2 regions of the Labrys sedimenti genome follow, and region 1 is predicted to be linked to the other one. Evidence: predicted binding sites of a transcription regulator. Region 1 holds the regulator's gene; the other holds the start of a gene.
What was found. The regulator PhoB, encoded in region 1, activates phosphate uptake and scavenging genes when phosphate is short. The targets are predictions, from matches to a motif close to TGTCATNNANCTGTCAT.
Positions count from the first base shown of each region.

Region 2: the regulator PhoB is predicted to act here: its motif matches at 2,219-2,235, upstream of phnC (phosphonate ABC transporter ATP-binding protein).

Region 1 is NZ_JAXOUF010000002.1:26,933-34,481, forward strand. Features, by position in the region: gene U1R88_RS06520 (RNA polymerase sigma factor) at 1-1,141, shown strand, start outside; gene phoB (phosphate regulon transcriptional regulator PhoB) at 1,390-2,091, opposite strand; gene phoU (phosphate signaling complex protein PhoU) at 2,105-2,824, opposite strand; gene pstB (phosphate ABC transporter ATP-binding protein PstB) at 2,859-3,674, opposite strand; gene pstA (phosphate ABC transporter permease PstA) at 3,683-4,525, opposite strand; gene pstC (phosphate ABC transporter permease subunit PstC) at 4,537-5,541, opposite strand; gene pstS (phosphate ABC transporter substrate-binding protein PstS) at 5,615-6,661, opposite strand; gene U1R88_RS06555 (ATP-binding protein) at 7,026-7,549, opposite strand, start outside.
Region 2 is NZ_JAXOUF010000002.1:595,671-603,219, reverse strand. Features, by position in the region: gene U1R88_RS09290 (class I SAM-dependent methyltransferase) at 1-479, shown strand, start outside; gene U1R88_RS09285 (MaoC family dehydratase) at 597-1,070, opposite strand; gene U1R88_RS09280 (MaoC family dehydratase) at 1,067-1,525, opposite strand; gene U1R88_RS09275 (LbetaH domain-containing protein) at 1,530-2,180, opposite strand; gene phnC (phosphonate ABC transporter ATP-binding protein) at 2,378-3,184, shown strand; gene phnD (phosphonate ABC transporter substrate-binding protein) at 3,245-4,177, shown strand; gene phnE (phosphonate ABC transporter, permease protein PhnE) at 4,286-5,167, shown strand; gene phnE (phosphonate ABC transporter, permease protein PhnE) at 5,164-6,057, shown strand; gene U1R88_RS09250 (ArsR/SmtB family transcription factor) at 6,060-6,740, opposite strand; gene U1R88_RS09245 (NIPSNAP family protein) at 6,816-7,145, shown strand; gene U1R88_RS09240 (hypothetical protein) at 7,167-7,415, opposite strand.

The DNA of each region.
Region 1 (7,549 bases):
GGCGGAGGACGCCCTGGCCGACGCCTTCGCGGCAGCCTTGGAACATTGGCCGGCGGGCGGCGTGCCCGCCAATCCCGAGGCCTGGCTCCTGACCGCGGCCCGCCGCCGCCAGATCGATGCGGCCCGCCGCGCCAGGCTGCGCGGCGAAAAGGCGGACGCGGTCATCCGCCATGTCGAGGCCCTCGCCTCGGAGCAGGGCGAGCGGCATGCCGTGCCCGACGAGCGCCTGCGCCTGATGTTCGCCTGCGCCCATCCCTCTCTCGATGCTTCCGTGCGTGCGCCCCTGATCCTGCAGGTGATATTGGGGTTCGATGCCGGCGCGATCGCCAGCGCCTTCCTGGTCTCACCCACTGCGATGGGCCAGAGGCTGGTGCGGGCCAAGGCCAAGATCAAGCAGGCCGGCATTCCCTTCCGCATCCCGGAGCCCGACGAGCTGCCCGGCCGCCTCGATGCGGTGCTGGCGGCCGTCTACGCCGTCTATGCCGAGGGCTGGGCCGATCCGGAAGGGGCTCACGCCCGCGAGCGCAATCTGTCGGCGGAAGGTATCTGGCTCGGCCGGCTGCTGGCCTCGCTCCTGCCCGGCGAGGCAGAAGTGCTGGGACTGCTGGCGCTGATGCTGCACGCCGAAGCGCGGCGAGCGGCACGCCGCGGCCCGGGTGGCGATTATATTCCGCTGGAGCAGCAGGATACCGCGCTCTGGGATGCCGGGCTGATCGAGGAGGCCGAGGCCTTGCTTGCCCGGGCCGGCCAGGTCCGCCAGATCGGCCGCTATCAGCTGGAAGCCGCGCTGCAATCGGCCCATGCTCATCGACGCATCTGCGCGGCGACGGACTGGGCCGCGATCGTCACGCTGTATGAAGCCCTGGTCCTGCTGACCGCTTCTCCGGTGGCCGCCATCAACCGGGCCGTGGCGCTGGGCCGCCTTGCGGGGCCGCAGGCTGGTCTGGACGCGCTCGACGAGGTCGCCGGCGACGGACGCATCATCGATTACCAGCCCTATTGGGCAGCGCGTGCCGACTTGCTGGCGCGGGCGGCGAAGCCGGAAGAGGCCCGCAATGCCTATTCGCGGGCGATCGGCCTGGAGAGCGACCCGGCCATCCGCCGCTATCTGCAGGGACGCCTGGCGGATCTGGGGGCGTGATTGCGTGGCCAGAGAACTGGTCAGACACTGATGCTCACCCTTACACCAACTCGCGCAATCCCCGACCCGTCATTGCGAGCGAAGCGAAGCAATCCAGGAACTCGCAGGCCTGGAGTTCAGGGCTCTTGGATTGCTTCGCTTCGCTCGCAATGACGTTGATGAGTCGAACTCAAAGCGTGCTGGTATTACTCACTACGTCGCGCAGCCTTGGCGAAAGGAAGCGGGCGGGCAATGCCCGCAAACCGCCCTCAGGATTGCTTGGCGAAGGTCTCGTCGAAGGAATAGCCGGCGCCACGCACGGTGCGGATCGGATCGATCTCGCGGGTGCGATTCATCGCCTTGCGCAGGCGGCCGACATGCACGTCGACCGTGCGCTCGTCAATATAGACGTCGCGGCCCCAGACGCTGTCGAGCAACTGCTCGCGCGCGAACACCCGTCCCGGCGCCTGCATTAGGAATTCGAGCAGGCGGAACTCGGTCGGGCCGAGGCGGATCTCGCGATTGCCGCGATGGACACGCTTGGTCTCCCGGTCGAGCGAGATGTCGCCGGCCTTGAGCAGGGAGGCGACGTGATCGGGCTTGGCCCGGCGCAGCAAGGCACGCACGCGGGCCGAGAGTTCGGGCACCGAGAAGGGCTTGACGACATAGTCGTCGGCGCCGGTGGCAAGGCCACGCACGCGTTCGGTTTCCTCGCCGCGCGCCGTGAGCATGATCACCGGCAGGCGCTCGGTTTCCGGCCGCATGCGGATGCGCCGGCACAATTCGATGCCGGACAGGCCCGGCAACATCCAGTCGAGCAGGACGAGGTCCGGCACGCTTTCGCGCAGCCGAATCTCGGCATCGTCTCCGCGTGCGACGCTATCGACCTCATAGCCTTCGGCTTCGAGATTGTAGCGCAGCAGCAGAGTCAGGGCTTCTTCGTCCTCGACGATCAGAACCTTGGGAGGCATGGCCTATCCCTTGTTATTTAGCCGGCACAGGAAGATCGACAAGATCGGTGCTGTTGTCCGCCTTGGGCCGCTCGCCGGCCGGCGATTCACCGGTGACCAAATAGTGCACCGTCTCGGCGATGTTGGTGGCGTGGTCGCCGATGCGCTCGATGTTCTTGGCGCAGAACAGCAGATGGGTGCAGAAGCCGATATTGCGCGGATCTTCCATCATGTAGGTCAGCAATTCGCGGAACAGCGAGGTATACATCGCATCGATCTCGCCGTCCGAGCGCCAGACCGAGAGCGCTTCCTCGACGTTGCGCTGGGCGAAGGCATCGAGCACCTGCTTGAGCTGCTCGAGCACCAGGTCGGCCATGTGATCGAAACCGCCGAAGAGCTGGGCCGGCTGGGCGTGGCTGTGGATGGCCACCACGCGCTTGGCGACGTTCTTGCCGAGGTCGCCGATCCGTTCGAGGTCATTGGCCACCCGCAGGGCCGAGACGATTTCGCGCAGGTCGAGGGCCAGCGGCTGGCGCTTGGCGATGATCAGGATGGCCCGGTCCTCGACCTGGCGCTGCAGCTTGTCGATCGCGGCATCGAGATCGATCACCGCTTTGGCGCGCTGGGTGTCACGCTTGAGCAGGGCTTCGACGCTGTCGGCCACGCTCTTCTCGGCGTAGCCACCCATTTCGGCGATCATGTTGCGCAGTTCGCGCAGTTCCTGGTCGAAGGATGTAACGATATGGTCGGACATGCCGCCTCCAAATGAATTCGACGCTGGCCGGGAATCAGCCGAAGCGGCCGGTGATGTAGTCCTGCGTACGGCTGTCGTTCGGGGTGGTGAACATCTTGTTGGTCTGGCCGACCTCGATGAGGTCGCCCAGATAGAAGAAGGCCGTCACATCCGCGCAGCGCGCCGCCTGCTGCATATTGTGCGTGACGATGACGATGGTGAAGTCCCGCTTCAATTCGTCGATCAGTTCCTCGATCTTGGCGGTCGAGATCGGATCGAGTGCGGAGGTCGGCTCGTCCAGCAGCACGACTTCGGGCTTCACCGCGATGGTGCGGGCGATGCACAGGCGCTGCTGCTGGCCGCCGGACATGCCGAGGGCCGAAGCGTGCAGGCGGTCCTTGACCTCGTTCCACAAGGCGGCCTTGGTGAGGCACCACTCGACGCGCTGGTCCATCTCCGCCTTGGAGATGGACTCATGCAGGCGCACGCCGAAGGCGATATTGTCATAGATCGACATCGGGAAGGGCGTCGGCTTCTGGAACACCATGCCGATGCGGGCGCGCAGCACGGCCGGATCGATTTCCTTGCCGATGACGTTCTGGCCGTCGAGCAGCACGCGGCCCTTGGCGGTCTGCCCCGGATAGAGGTCGTACATGCGGTTGAGCACGCGCAGCAGGGTCGACTTGCCGCAGCCGGAGGGACCGATCATGGCAGTGACCTGCCGGTCGATCATGTCGAGGTTGATGCCCTTGAGCGCATGCTTCTCGCCATAATAGAAGTCGAGATTCTCGACCTTGAGCTTCACGGCGGCGGCTGGATCAGCGATCGGGCGTTCGGCAACCGCGATGGAGGCTTGGGGGGTAGCGGACATGGGAGCACTCATTTCTTGGGAGCGAGCACGAAGCGGGTCAGGATATTGAGCGCCAACACGCCGGCCGTGATGAGGAGGGCGCCACTCCAGGCCACCGAGACGGCCTTGGGGTCGGGATAGGGCGCGAGCTGGTAGATGGCTGCCGGCAAGCTGGCAAATGCGTTGCCGAGGTTGAGCGACCAGTTGGAATTGCCGAAGGCTGTAAGCAGCAGCGGTGCCGTCTCGCCGGCGGCGCGGGCCAAGGCCAGCAGGATGCCGGTGACGATACCGGTACGGGCCGAGCGCCAGGTTACGAAGGTGATGACCTTCCACATCGGCGATCCCAGGGCAAAGGCGGCTTCACGCAGGCTGGTCGGCACCAGGGCCAGCATGTCCTCGGTGGTGCGCACGACCACCGGCAGGATGATGATGGCGAGGGCGATCACGCCGGCCCAGCCGGAGAAGCCGCCCGTTGCCACCACGATCATCTGGTAGACGAACAGGCCGATCAGGATGGACGGCGCGGAGAGCAGAATGTCGTTGATGAAGCGCACCGCATCGGCGAATTTGCTGCCGCGGCCAGCCTCGGCGAGGAAGGTGCCGGCCATGATGCCGATCGGCGCACCGATCAGGAGGGCGAGCAGCACCATGACGAGAGAGCCGACGATGGCGTTGCGCAGGCCGCCATCGGCCATGTCCTTGGTGAAGAGGTCCATGGTCAGCGAGGGCAGCCCCTCACGCAGCAGCGTGAACAGGATCCATGCCAGCGCCAGCAGGGAGATAGCGGCAAAGCTGATGGAGACGACCTTGTAGGCATAGTCGAGGGCGCGGCGGCGGGCGAGACGGGCGCTGCCTTGGGCGAGATTGGCCATGATGCTCTCCCTTACTTGGCGTTGGTGCGCACGAGCATGCGGGAGATCGCAAGCACGATGAAGGAAATCACGAAGAGGACGAAGCCCAGCTCCAGCAGCGACTGGCTGCGCAGCGAGCCGGCCGGTGCGTCCGGGAATTCGTTGGCGATGGTGGAGGCGATGGTCGCGCCCGAGGAGAACAGCGATGCCGATATTCGGTTGGCGTTGCCGATCACGAAGGTCACCGCCATCGTCTCGCCCAAAGCGCGGCCGAAGCCGAGCATGACGGCGCCGACCAGGGCCGTGCGGCCATAGGGCACCGAGACGTTGCGGAAGACCTCATAGGTGGTGGCGCCGACGCCATAGGCCGATTCCTTCAGCATGGCGGGCACGGCTTCGAGGATCTCGACGAACATCGCGGTGATGAAGGGAATGATCATCAGGGCCAGGATGATGCCGGCCGTGAGCATGCCGGCGCCGTTGGTGGGGCCCTTGAACAGATAGCCGAGCACCGGCACGTGCGAGAGGATGGAGATGATCGGCGGATAGATCGTCTGGGCCAGGATCGGCGCCACGATCAGGGACCCCCACATGCCGAAGATGATCGAGGGCACGGCCGCCAGGAGCTGGATGGCGATGCCGATCGGCCGCCGCACGCTCTGGGGTGCGATCTCCGTGAGGAAGAAAGCGATGCCGAAGGACATCGGCAAGGCAATGATCAAAGCGAGAATGCCGGTGAACAGCGTGCCGTAGATCATGACGCCGGCGCCGAATTTCTCGGTGACGGGGTTCCAGGCGGTGGACCAGTAGAAGCTCGGCCCGAAATGGGCCAGCGCCGGCCAGCCGCCATAGAAGAGCAGCACGACGATCGAGCAGAGCAGGATCAGCACGAGGGAGCCGCAACCATAGAGGGCGGCCTTGAAGATGGGATCCAGATTGGCGCCAGGAACCGTCTTGGCCCCGGGCGAGGGAGAACCCTGCGCGACCTTTGCGGCCGAGTTGGATGCGTCCAGCGAGGAGTCGGCTACGGCGCTCATGGCGATATTCCAGCCTGTGATTCGATCAAAGAGGATGACCCGGCGCAGTTCTGCGCCGGGCCGGGTTTTCAGCTTATTCGTAGACGGCCTTGCCGTCGGCAGCCTTCACTTCGCTCTTCCAGGCGGTGCGAACGGTATCGATCACTTCCTTGGGCAGCGGGATGTAGTGCAGCTTCTCGGCCGTCGCGCCGCCATCCTTGTAGGCCCAGTCGAAGAACTTCATGACTTCGGCCGACTGCTTGGCGTCCTTGGGATCCTTCGGCAGCAGGATGAAAGTGGTGGAAACGATCGGCCAGGAGGTTTCGCCGCCGACGTCGATCATCGAGACGGCGAAATCCTTGGCGCCCTTCCAATCGGCCTTGGCGGCCGCGGCCTGGAACGCGGGAACGGTCGGCTTGACGACCTTGCCGTCCTTGTTCTGCAGCTGCGTGGTGGTCAAGCTGTTGTTGGCAGCGTAGACATATTCGACATAGCCGATGGCGCCCTGGGTGTTCTTCACGGCGCCGGCGACACCGTCATTGCCCTTGGCCCCCGAGCCGGTCGCCCATTGCACCGAGGTGGCGGCGCCGATATTGCTCTTCCAGTCGGGGCTCACGGCCGAAAGATAGGACGTGAAGACATAGGTCGTGCCCGAGCCGTCGGCGCGGTAGACCGGGGCGATGTCGAGATCGGGGAGCTTCACATCCTTGTTGAGCTCGGCGATCTTCGGATCGTTCCACTTGGTGATCTTGCCCTGGTAGATGTCGGCGATGATCGCGCCGGTCAGCGTCAGCTGGTCGGCGGACACACCCTCGATGTTCACGATCGGCACGATGGCGCCGATCACGGTCGGGAACTGCAGCAGCTTGGCAGCGGTCAGCTTGTCGGTGGCCATCGGAGCATCGGACGCGCCGAAATCGACGGTGCGGTTGGTGATCTGGGTCTGGCCGCCGCCCGAACCGATTGCCTGATAGTTCAGCGCAGTGCCGGTCTTGGCTTTGAAATCGCTACCCCAGGCATTGTAGACCGGGGCGGGGAAGGTGCCACCGGCGCCGGTGATGTCGGCAGCGAAGGCGGCGGTCGCGGCGATCGTGCTGGACAGGGCTACCGAAGCGGCGAGCGCGAGGAAGGAAAGCTTCACGGTCTATCTCCGTTGTTCTCTGGACAGGCGCTACGATCGTTTACCGGTCGGCAACCCTGTCTACGGCGCGACTCCTAACAAGCCGGCAGCAACGGTTCTATGACAGTTAGGCTATCGTTTTATGACAAATAAAACCGTTTTAATTCAATGGCTTGATCGAATCTTGTCAGCTGCCTCGCAAGAGCGATGACGGGATTGTTAAAATCCGCCGAAATTCTATGACGATGCCCGCAGCTTTCGTCATCATGCAAGATTCGAGATTGCGGACCTTTCCTGCTCAGGCGCCCGACGTTTTTTGAGATCAACTCGAAAATTTGGCGAAATCGCCGAAAGAGGCGGCATTTCCTGAAAATACCTCACGGCGTCAGTCGATCTGGTCGATCCGAACCGAGAAAACCGTGCTTTCGCCGGGTACGCTCTCAATGCCCAGGCGGCCGCGGTGGCGTGCCACGATGTGTTTGACGATGGCGAGCCCGAGGCCGGTGCCGCCCTTCTCGCGGGATTTTGCGGCATCCACTCGGTAGAAGCGTTCGGTCAGACGCGGCACATGCTCGGCTTCAATGCCCGGGCCATAGTCGCGTACCGTCACCACCGCCTCGCGGCCTTTGCCCTGTGGCTTGGGCAGCGAATCGAGGGTAACCTCGACCTTGCCGCCGGACGCGCCATATTTGATGGCGTTTTCCACCAGATTCTCGAAGACGCGGATCAGTTCGTCCCGCTCGCCGCGCACTTCCAGCGTCGGGACGCGCTTGTCGACGCTGAGCGTGACGCTCCGATCCTGGGCGAGAGGGCCGAGCGTATCGGCGACATGGCCGACCACGGCACCGAGCTCGACCGGCTTGTCGGGCTGGACATGGGCGTTGAGCTCGATGCGCGAGAGCGACAGGA
Region 2 (7,549 bases), 570 kb from region 1:
CCGTGGCCAGGCGCTACCCCGCCACGCCGCTCTCCGGCTTCGACATTTCGACGGCGATGCTCGAAACGGCACGGCACTCGCTGGACCGCAATCGGCTGGCCCGCGTCACCGTGGCCCAGGCCGACGCCACCCGTTTCTCACCCGAGCAATTCGGGCGCAAGGGTTTCGAGCGCATCTATATCTCCTACACACTGTCGATGATCCCGGATTGGCAGGCCGTGCTGGAACGGGCCATTGCAGCCCTCGGACCGGGCGGTCGCCTCCTGATCGTGGATTTCGGCCAGCAGGAGGGCCTCCCGAGCTGGTTCAAGCGGCTGCTCTTTGCCTGGCTGGCGCGCTTCCACGTCCATCCGATCGCGGCATTGCCCGCGGCTCTGGCGGAACTCGCAAGCCGCGAGCACCTGCAGCTCCGGACCAGTGACCTCTACCGCGGCTACGCGTTCTATGCGGAGCTGGAGCGGCCTGCCACAGTGACGTAGTACTGCAGTTGCGGTTTTTATTCGAAGGGGATTTGGAGTGTCAGCCTATCCCGTGCTCTTTTAGGCAAACGCAACGGTAGGGCACGCTTGGGGGTACGGAGGATTGGCTTGATTCTTTCACCCCCGCCTTTCCCAAAACACCGTGCCCTCGAAGCGGAAGGCCTGTTCGCCGTGCTGGTTGAGCGCCGAGCTCAGCATGGAGACAATGCCCCATTCGGGCCGGGAGGTGCTCTCCTTCTTGCCCGTGACCTCCACGCTGTAGCGCAGCGTATCGCCGGCGCGCACCGGCCTAGCCCAGACCATGTTGCGAAAGCCCGGTGACGGGCCGAGCTTGACCACCGGCTTGCCGAGCTGGTGTGCTCTGGCGATCTCGACCTCCTGATGCGCCACCAGGAGCTTCATCCACACGGCCGCAACCTGCCAGCCCGACGCCACCAGGCCGCCGAAATGGCTGGCCGCCGCAGCCGCTTCGTCGACGTGAAAGGGCTGGGGATCGTAGAGCATCGCAAAGCGCTTGATGTTCTCGACCGAAAAGGTGAAGGCACCGATCTCGTCGGTATCGCCGATGGCGAGATCCTCAAAATATTTCATGCCGCCAGCCTCCGGCTGAACATGATGGAGCCGGTCTGGGTGGTCACCACCGTCTTTCCATCAGCCACAAGCTCGAACAGGAACTTCACCAGGCCCATCTCGGGGCGGCTCTTGGAAGCGCGCGCCTCCAGGGTCGTGCGGCGAACGCTCAGCGTGACATCCGGGCGGAGCGGCGCCAGCCATTTGACCTCGTCGATGCCGGGCGCGCCCATCGAGGTGGAGTTGAGCATGAAGCCATCGCAGTTGAGCCGCATCAAAATGCAGCAGGCATGCCAGCCGGAAGCAGCAAGTCCACCCAGCATGGTGTTCTTTGCCGCTTCCTCATCGAGATGAAACGGCTGGGGATCATATTCCCTGGCGAAGGCGAGGATGGCTTCGCGCGTCAGCCGGTACGACCCGTATGTCGCAATCTCGCCGACCGGGAAATCTTCAAAATGGAGCAGTGCATCAGCCATGCCCTCAGGATGGACCGATTAGCCCCTCAACGGCAAGAGTCTCATACTTGTCGAGGAAAGCCTCGACCGGGAGCTCACGGAAGTCCGGAAGGGCCATGCGCAGCGCCTCATGTGACCAGTCCCACCAGGCCAGAGCCTGCAGGCGATCGGCAATCGCATCCTCGAAGCGACGGCGGATCGGCCGCGCCGGATTGCCGGCGACGATGGTGTAGGCCTCGACGTCGCGGGTAACCACGGCGCCAGCGCCCACCACGGCGCCGCTGCCGATCCGGCGCCCCGGCAGCACGATCGCGCCATGGCCGATCCAGACATCATGACCGATATGGACGTCATGCCGTCGGCGCCAGGCGAAAAATTCCGTTTCGTCCTCCTCGCCTTCGAAATAGGCCGAGGCGCGATAGCTGAAATGGCTCTGACTTGCCCGGTCCATCGGATGATTGCCCGGATTGATGCGGGTATGGGCCGCGATCGAGACGAAACGGCCGATATGGCTGTAGGCGATGTCCGCATCGTTGACGACATAGGAATAGTCGCCGAGCTCGACCTCGTTCAGGCTGGTCCGCGGACCCACCTCGGTGTAACGCCCGAGCCGGCTCGCTGAAATCAAAGCCGTCGGGTCGATGAAAGGCGCGTGGCTGAGTTTGGGCAAGGCAATTCACCGGTGATGGAAAGCCTCCTGCTTCCCATCCTCCTGCGACAATGCCATGACAAGAAACGATCCGAGCGCCCGGCCTGTCGCAATTGCCGGCGACATCCGCGGGGGATCGTCACTGAAACATCATTGAACTGCCATCCCTCTGTAATCGCCCGGCGTTACCGACTCCGGAAACCTGCACGAGAAGGGATCTGTTCATGCTGGCGATCAAAGGAGTTTCCAGGCGCTTTGGCGGCAAGACGGCTGTCGCCGATGTGAATCTGGAAATTACGCCCGGCGCCTTCATCGGCGTGATCGGCCGCTCGGGGGCCGGCAAGTCGACCTTGCTGCGCATGCTGAACCGCCTCGTCGACCCGAGCGAGGGCACGATCTCCTTCGACGGCGTCGACGTCACGGCCTTGCGTGGACAGGCCTTGCGGGACTGGCGCGCGCGCTGCGCCATGATCTTCCAGCAGTTCAACCTGATCGGCCGCCTCGACGTGCTCACCAATGTGCTGATGGGCCGCCTCAACAAGGTCTCGACGGCCAGCGCCGTGCTGCAGCTCTGGGGCCTCGAAGACAAGGCCATGGCACTCGCCGCGCTGGAGCAGTTCGACATCGCCAATCTCGCCGGCCAGCGCGCCGACAGCCTGTCCGGCGGTCAGCAGCAACGCGTAGCGATCGCCCGCGCCTTGGTGCAGGAACCCTCGATCATCCTGGCGGACGAGCCGATCGCCTCGCTCGACCCGCGCAACACCAAGATCGTGATGGATGCCCTGCTGCGCATCAACAAGCATTTCGGCATCACCGTCATCTGCAACCTCCATTCGCTCGATCTCGCTCGCGGCTATTGCGACCGCCTGATCGGCATGTCCGCAGGCCGTGTGGTGTTCGACGGCGTTCCCGCAGCGCTGACGGCAGACGCGGCCCGCGACCTTTACGGCCTGGAGGCCGGCGAGGTGATGGACGCCGATGCCGACACCAAATGGGCAGGTCAGGCTCGCCCCGCCAGCGTCGCCGCCTGACAGGCCGGCCGCGCATCTTCAAGAGCCACAAGAACACGATATTTCCGACAGGAGAGACCTATGCTTTCGCGCCGCACGCTGCTCGGCCTTGCCGCAGCAGCCATGAGCTTTGCCGCCGGTACTGCCCAGGCCGAGGACTGGAAGGCCCAGTATCCCGAATTGACGCTCGCCGTCATTCCGGCTGAAAACGCCTCCACCACCAATGATCGCTACCAGCCGCTGGCCGACTACATCGCCAAGCAGGTTGGCGTGCCGGTCAAGCTCAACATCGCCAACGACTACGCCGCCGTGATCGAAGCCCAGCGCGCCGGCTTTGCCCAGATCGCCTGGTATGGCCCGGCCTCCTACGCCCGCGCCATCATCACCGGCGTCGCCACCGAGCCGGTCGCAGTTCCCCGCCACAACAACGGCCTTACCGGCTACTACTCCGTGATCTATGTGAAGGCCGACAGCCCCTACAAGACCATCGAGGACCTCAAGGGCAAGAAGCTCGCCCTCGTCGACCCCAACTCGACCTCCGGCAACAATGCGCCGCGCTTCGGCCTGCACAGCCAGGGCATCGACGTCGACAAGTTCTTCTCCTCCGTCGTCTTCGCCGGCAGCCATGACAACGCCGTGCTGGCCCTTGCCCAGGGTACCGCCGACGCCGCGGCCAACAGCTGGAACTCGGAAGACGATTCCAACCTGACCCGCATGCTCAGCCGCGGCATCCTCAAGAAGGATGACGGCACTCCGATGACCAGGGCCGACTTCCGCGTCATCTACAAGACGCCCTTCCTGCCGGAAGGTCCCTATACGGTGCTCGCCTCGCTGCCCGACGATTTGAAGAAGAAGATCGGCACGGCCCTGATCGACTATGCCAAGAACGACAAGGCCAATTTCGACAAGCTTTCCGACGGCAAGGATCTTGAACTCACGGCGATCAGCGCCAAGGAATATCAGCCGATCGTCGACATGGTGAAGTTCAACGACACGCTCCGCAAGACCCAGTAAGGCCAGGCATGATCGCAAGAGAGGGCGCGCACCGCGAGGTGCGCGCCCTTTGCACAGGCGGATTTCGCAGTAGGCCACGGCCGCTCGACCAGGCAGGAGGATATAACATTGCCGGCTATCAATAGCTTGCCGGAAGCGCAGGCCCGAGCCTTGCTGAAAGCCTACCAGGCAACCATTGCCGCCAAGAAGCGGCGGATCTGGCTCGCCGTCGCTGTCGGCATCGCCCTCTACGCGCTGTCGGCGCATGTGGCGTCGGTCCGGCCGGGCTTCCTGTGGACGCATATCGGCAACTTTACGTCCTTCTTCAGCCGCATCGCCCCTCCCCTCACTCTCGGCAACTTCGTCGGCGATATCAGGGAGTGGTATTGGGGCTTCGGCAAGTGGCTGGTGCTGCTCGGCGACACGCTGCTCGTCGCCTATCTCGGCACGCTGCTCGGCGTTCTCGGTGCCTTCGCCCTGTGTTTCATGGCCGCGGCAAATCTGACGCGTAGCCGGCTTCTGCGGGCCGTGGTCCGCCGCTGGCTCGAATTCTGCCGCACGGTTCCCACCATCGTCTTTGCCATGATCTTCCTGATCGCCTTCAAGTCGGGACCGATGGCCGGCGCCCTGGCACTCGCCATCCACACCATGGGCGCGCTCGGCAAGCTGTTTGCCGAAGTGGTCGAGAATGTCGACATGAAGCCGGTAGAGGGGACAGTCGCGACCGGCGGCTCCTGGCTGGAGAGCATACGCTTTGCCGTGCTGCCCCAGACCCTGCCGAACTTCGCCTCCTATTCCCTGCTCCGCTTCGAGATCAATGTGAGGGAGGCCGGCGTCATGGGCTTCATCGGCGTCGGCGGCATCGGCCAGGAACTCCTGGTGGCGATCCGCACCTTCGCCTATGCCGATGTCAGCGCCATTCTTCTGATGATCATCGTCACCGTCTTCATCATCGATTTCGCCACCGAGAAGCTGCGCCACCGCCTGATCGGTCAGGAGGCGACGCCATGAACAACCGCATCAACGGCCCGGCACCGCGTCCGGCAGGCCCTCTCGCCCCGCTCGGCCCTGAAAAACTCGCCTCCGTGGCGGCTCGCCATCGCGCCCATTTCGAGACCTCCTGGCGCACGCGTTTCCTGGCGGGCGGCGTGATCGCCGTCCTGCTCGCCCTTGCCGTCGTCGCCATGATCCGGCTCGAGGTCACGCCGGATCGGTTCTTCAGCGGCCTTTCGCGGCTCAGCACCTTCGTGGTGCAGATGTTCCCGCCCAATGACGAGGGCAAATTCTGGTTCTTCGTCGAGGCCCTCGCCGAAACGCTCGCCATCGCCTTCGCGGGAACGCTCACCGCGGCCGTGCTGGCCGCGCCCGTAGCCTTCCTGGCAGCCCGCAACGTCATTCCCAATGTCTTCGTCCGGTTTGCCGTGCGCCGCGGCCTCGACGTGATCCGCTCGGTCGATGCGCTGATCTGGGCGCTGGTCTGGGTCGGCGTGGTTGGCCTCGGTCCCTTCGCCGGCGTGCTCGCCATCATCTGCGTGGACTTCGGCGCCTTCGGCAAGCTGTTCTCCGAAGCGATCGAGACCACCGACAACAAGGCGAGCGAGGGCGTGCTTTCCACCGGCGGCAACCGCATCCACCGCATCCGTTTCGCCCTGATCCCGCAGGTTCTGCCGGTGATGGCCAGCCAGGTGCTCTATTTCTTCGAATCCAACGTGCGCTCGGCCACCATCATCGGCATCGTCGGCGCTGGCGGTGTCGGCCAATATCTGGCCGAATTGCTGCGGGTGCTCGACCTGCCGCCCCTCGGCGTGCTGATCTTCATGATCCTGGTGACCGTCGCCGTCATCGACGTGATCTCGTCGCGCCTGCGCCTCGCGATCATCGGCCAGCCGCAACGGCCCTGATCCTATCCCGCCAGGCCGAACGCCGCATCGAAAGCCTTTGCGCCGACCGGTGTGAAGGCAATCACGCGCCCCTCCCTGCGCCGAGCCCAATCACGCTCGATCACCCAGTCGAGGAGCCTCGCACCAAGGGCACCGCCGAGATGGCTGCGGCGCTCGCTCCAGTCGAGACAGCGCCGGCAGAGCGGGCGCCGGCTTTTGGCCATGGCCGGCACGTCGAGCCCCAGCCCGACGAAGAATTGCTGCCCGGTGGCCGTGACCACGGGATCGTCATCACCGCTGATAAAGCCCTGACAGACGAAGCCGTCCAGCAGGGCGACGCCGCGCGCTCCGGCGAGGTGGTCGTAGCAGATCCTGGCTGTCCGCATGGCTTCGTCGCGCGGGCCGGTTCGCACCCTGACGGCGCCGGTGCGTTGGGCCAGCCCCATCAGCGCTTCCAGCACCTGCGCGACATCGTGGCCGGACAGGCGAAAATAGCGGTGCCGTCCCTGTTTCTCAGCTGAGAGCAGGCCGGCCGCATCGAGCTTGGCAAGGTGGCCGCTGGCCGTCTGCAGGGTGATGCCCCCGGCCTCGGCCAATTCACTCACGGTGAGGGCCCGCCCATCCATCAGCGCCGTGAGCATGTTGGCGCGGGCGGGGTCGCCGATCAGGGCGGCGACAGAGGCGATCATCGGTCCGTCTTTCATACTACGATCATAGCCGAAGCATTGACGTCGCTCAATCGCCTAGCCTGTCCCGGTCAGCCAACCAAGGAGACGGCCATGATCACGTGCTTCATCCGCTATGACATCGATCCCTTCAAGCTCGAAGCCTATGAGGAATATGCCCGCAATTGGGGCCAGCTCATCCCGGCCTGCGGGGCCGACCTCATCGGTTACTACGCGCCGCATGAGGGATCGGCCACGACGGCCTACGGGGTCTACAATATCGAGGACCTCGCCGCCTATGAGGCCTACCGAGCCCGGTTGCGCAACAGCGCCGGCGGCCGCGCCAACTACGATCTCGCCAAGCGCGAAGCCTTCATCCGGCGGGAAGATCGCCTTTTCCTGCGGCAGGTTTCGGCGCCGCATGCTCCTCTTGTGAAGGCATGAGAACGCGGCGCCTGATGGATCTTAGCCGCCGACGGCGTCAGCCGTGCACTTCTTGACGAAGCTCGTCTTGGCCGCACCGTTCAGTTTCTTGGTAGCGGCCTGCGCATCGCAGGCGCCGGCGGCATCCTTGGCGCATTTGTTGGTGAAGGCCGTCAAGGCGGCCCCCGCCAACTTCTTGTCGGTTGCCTGGGCCTTGCAGGTGGCACCTGCGGCCATGGCACTGGCGACGAGGCAAGACGAAACGAGAGCAACACCGAGCAAACGGATCATGCTGATTCTCCCAGGACAGCCCCCGGCGAAGCATGCATGGCCCGCAGGGTACGGTCGAGACGATTCTTGCCTTTCACCTTCCGAAAGGCGGCCCAAAGGTTTATGAGCAGGGCCAGATTTTGAAACCCTGCAGG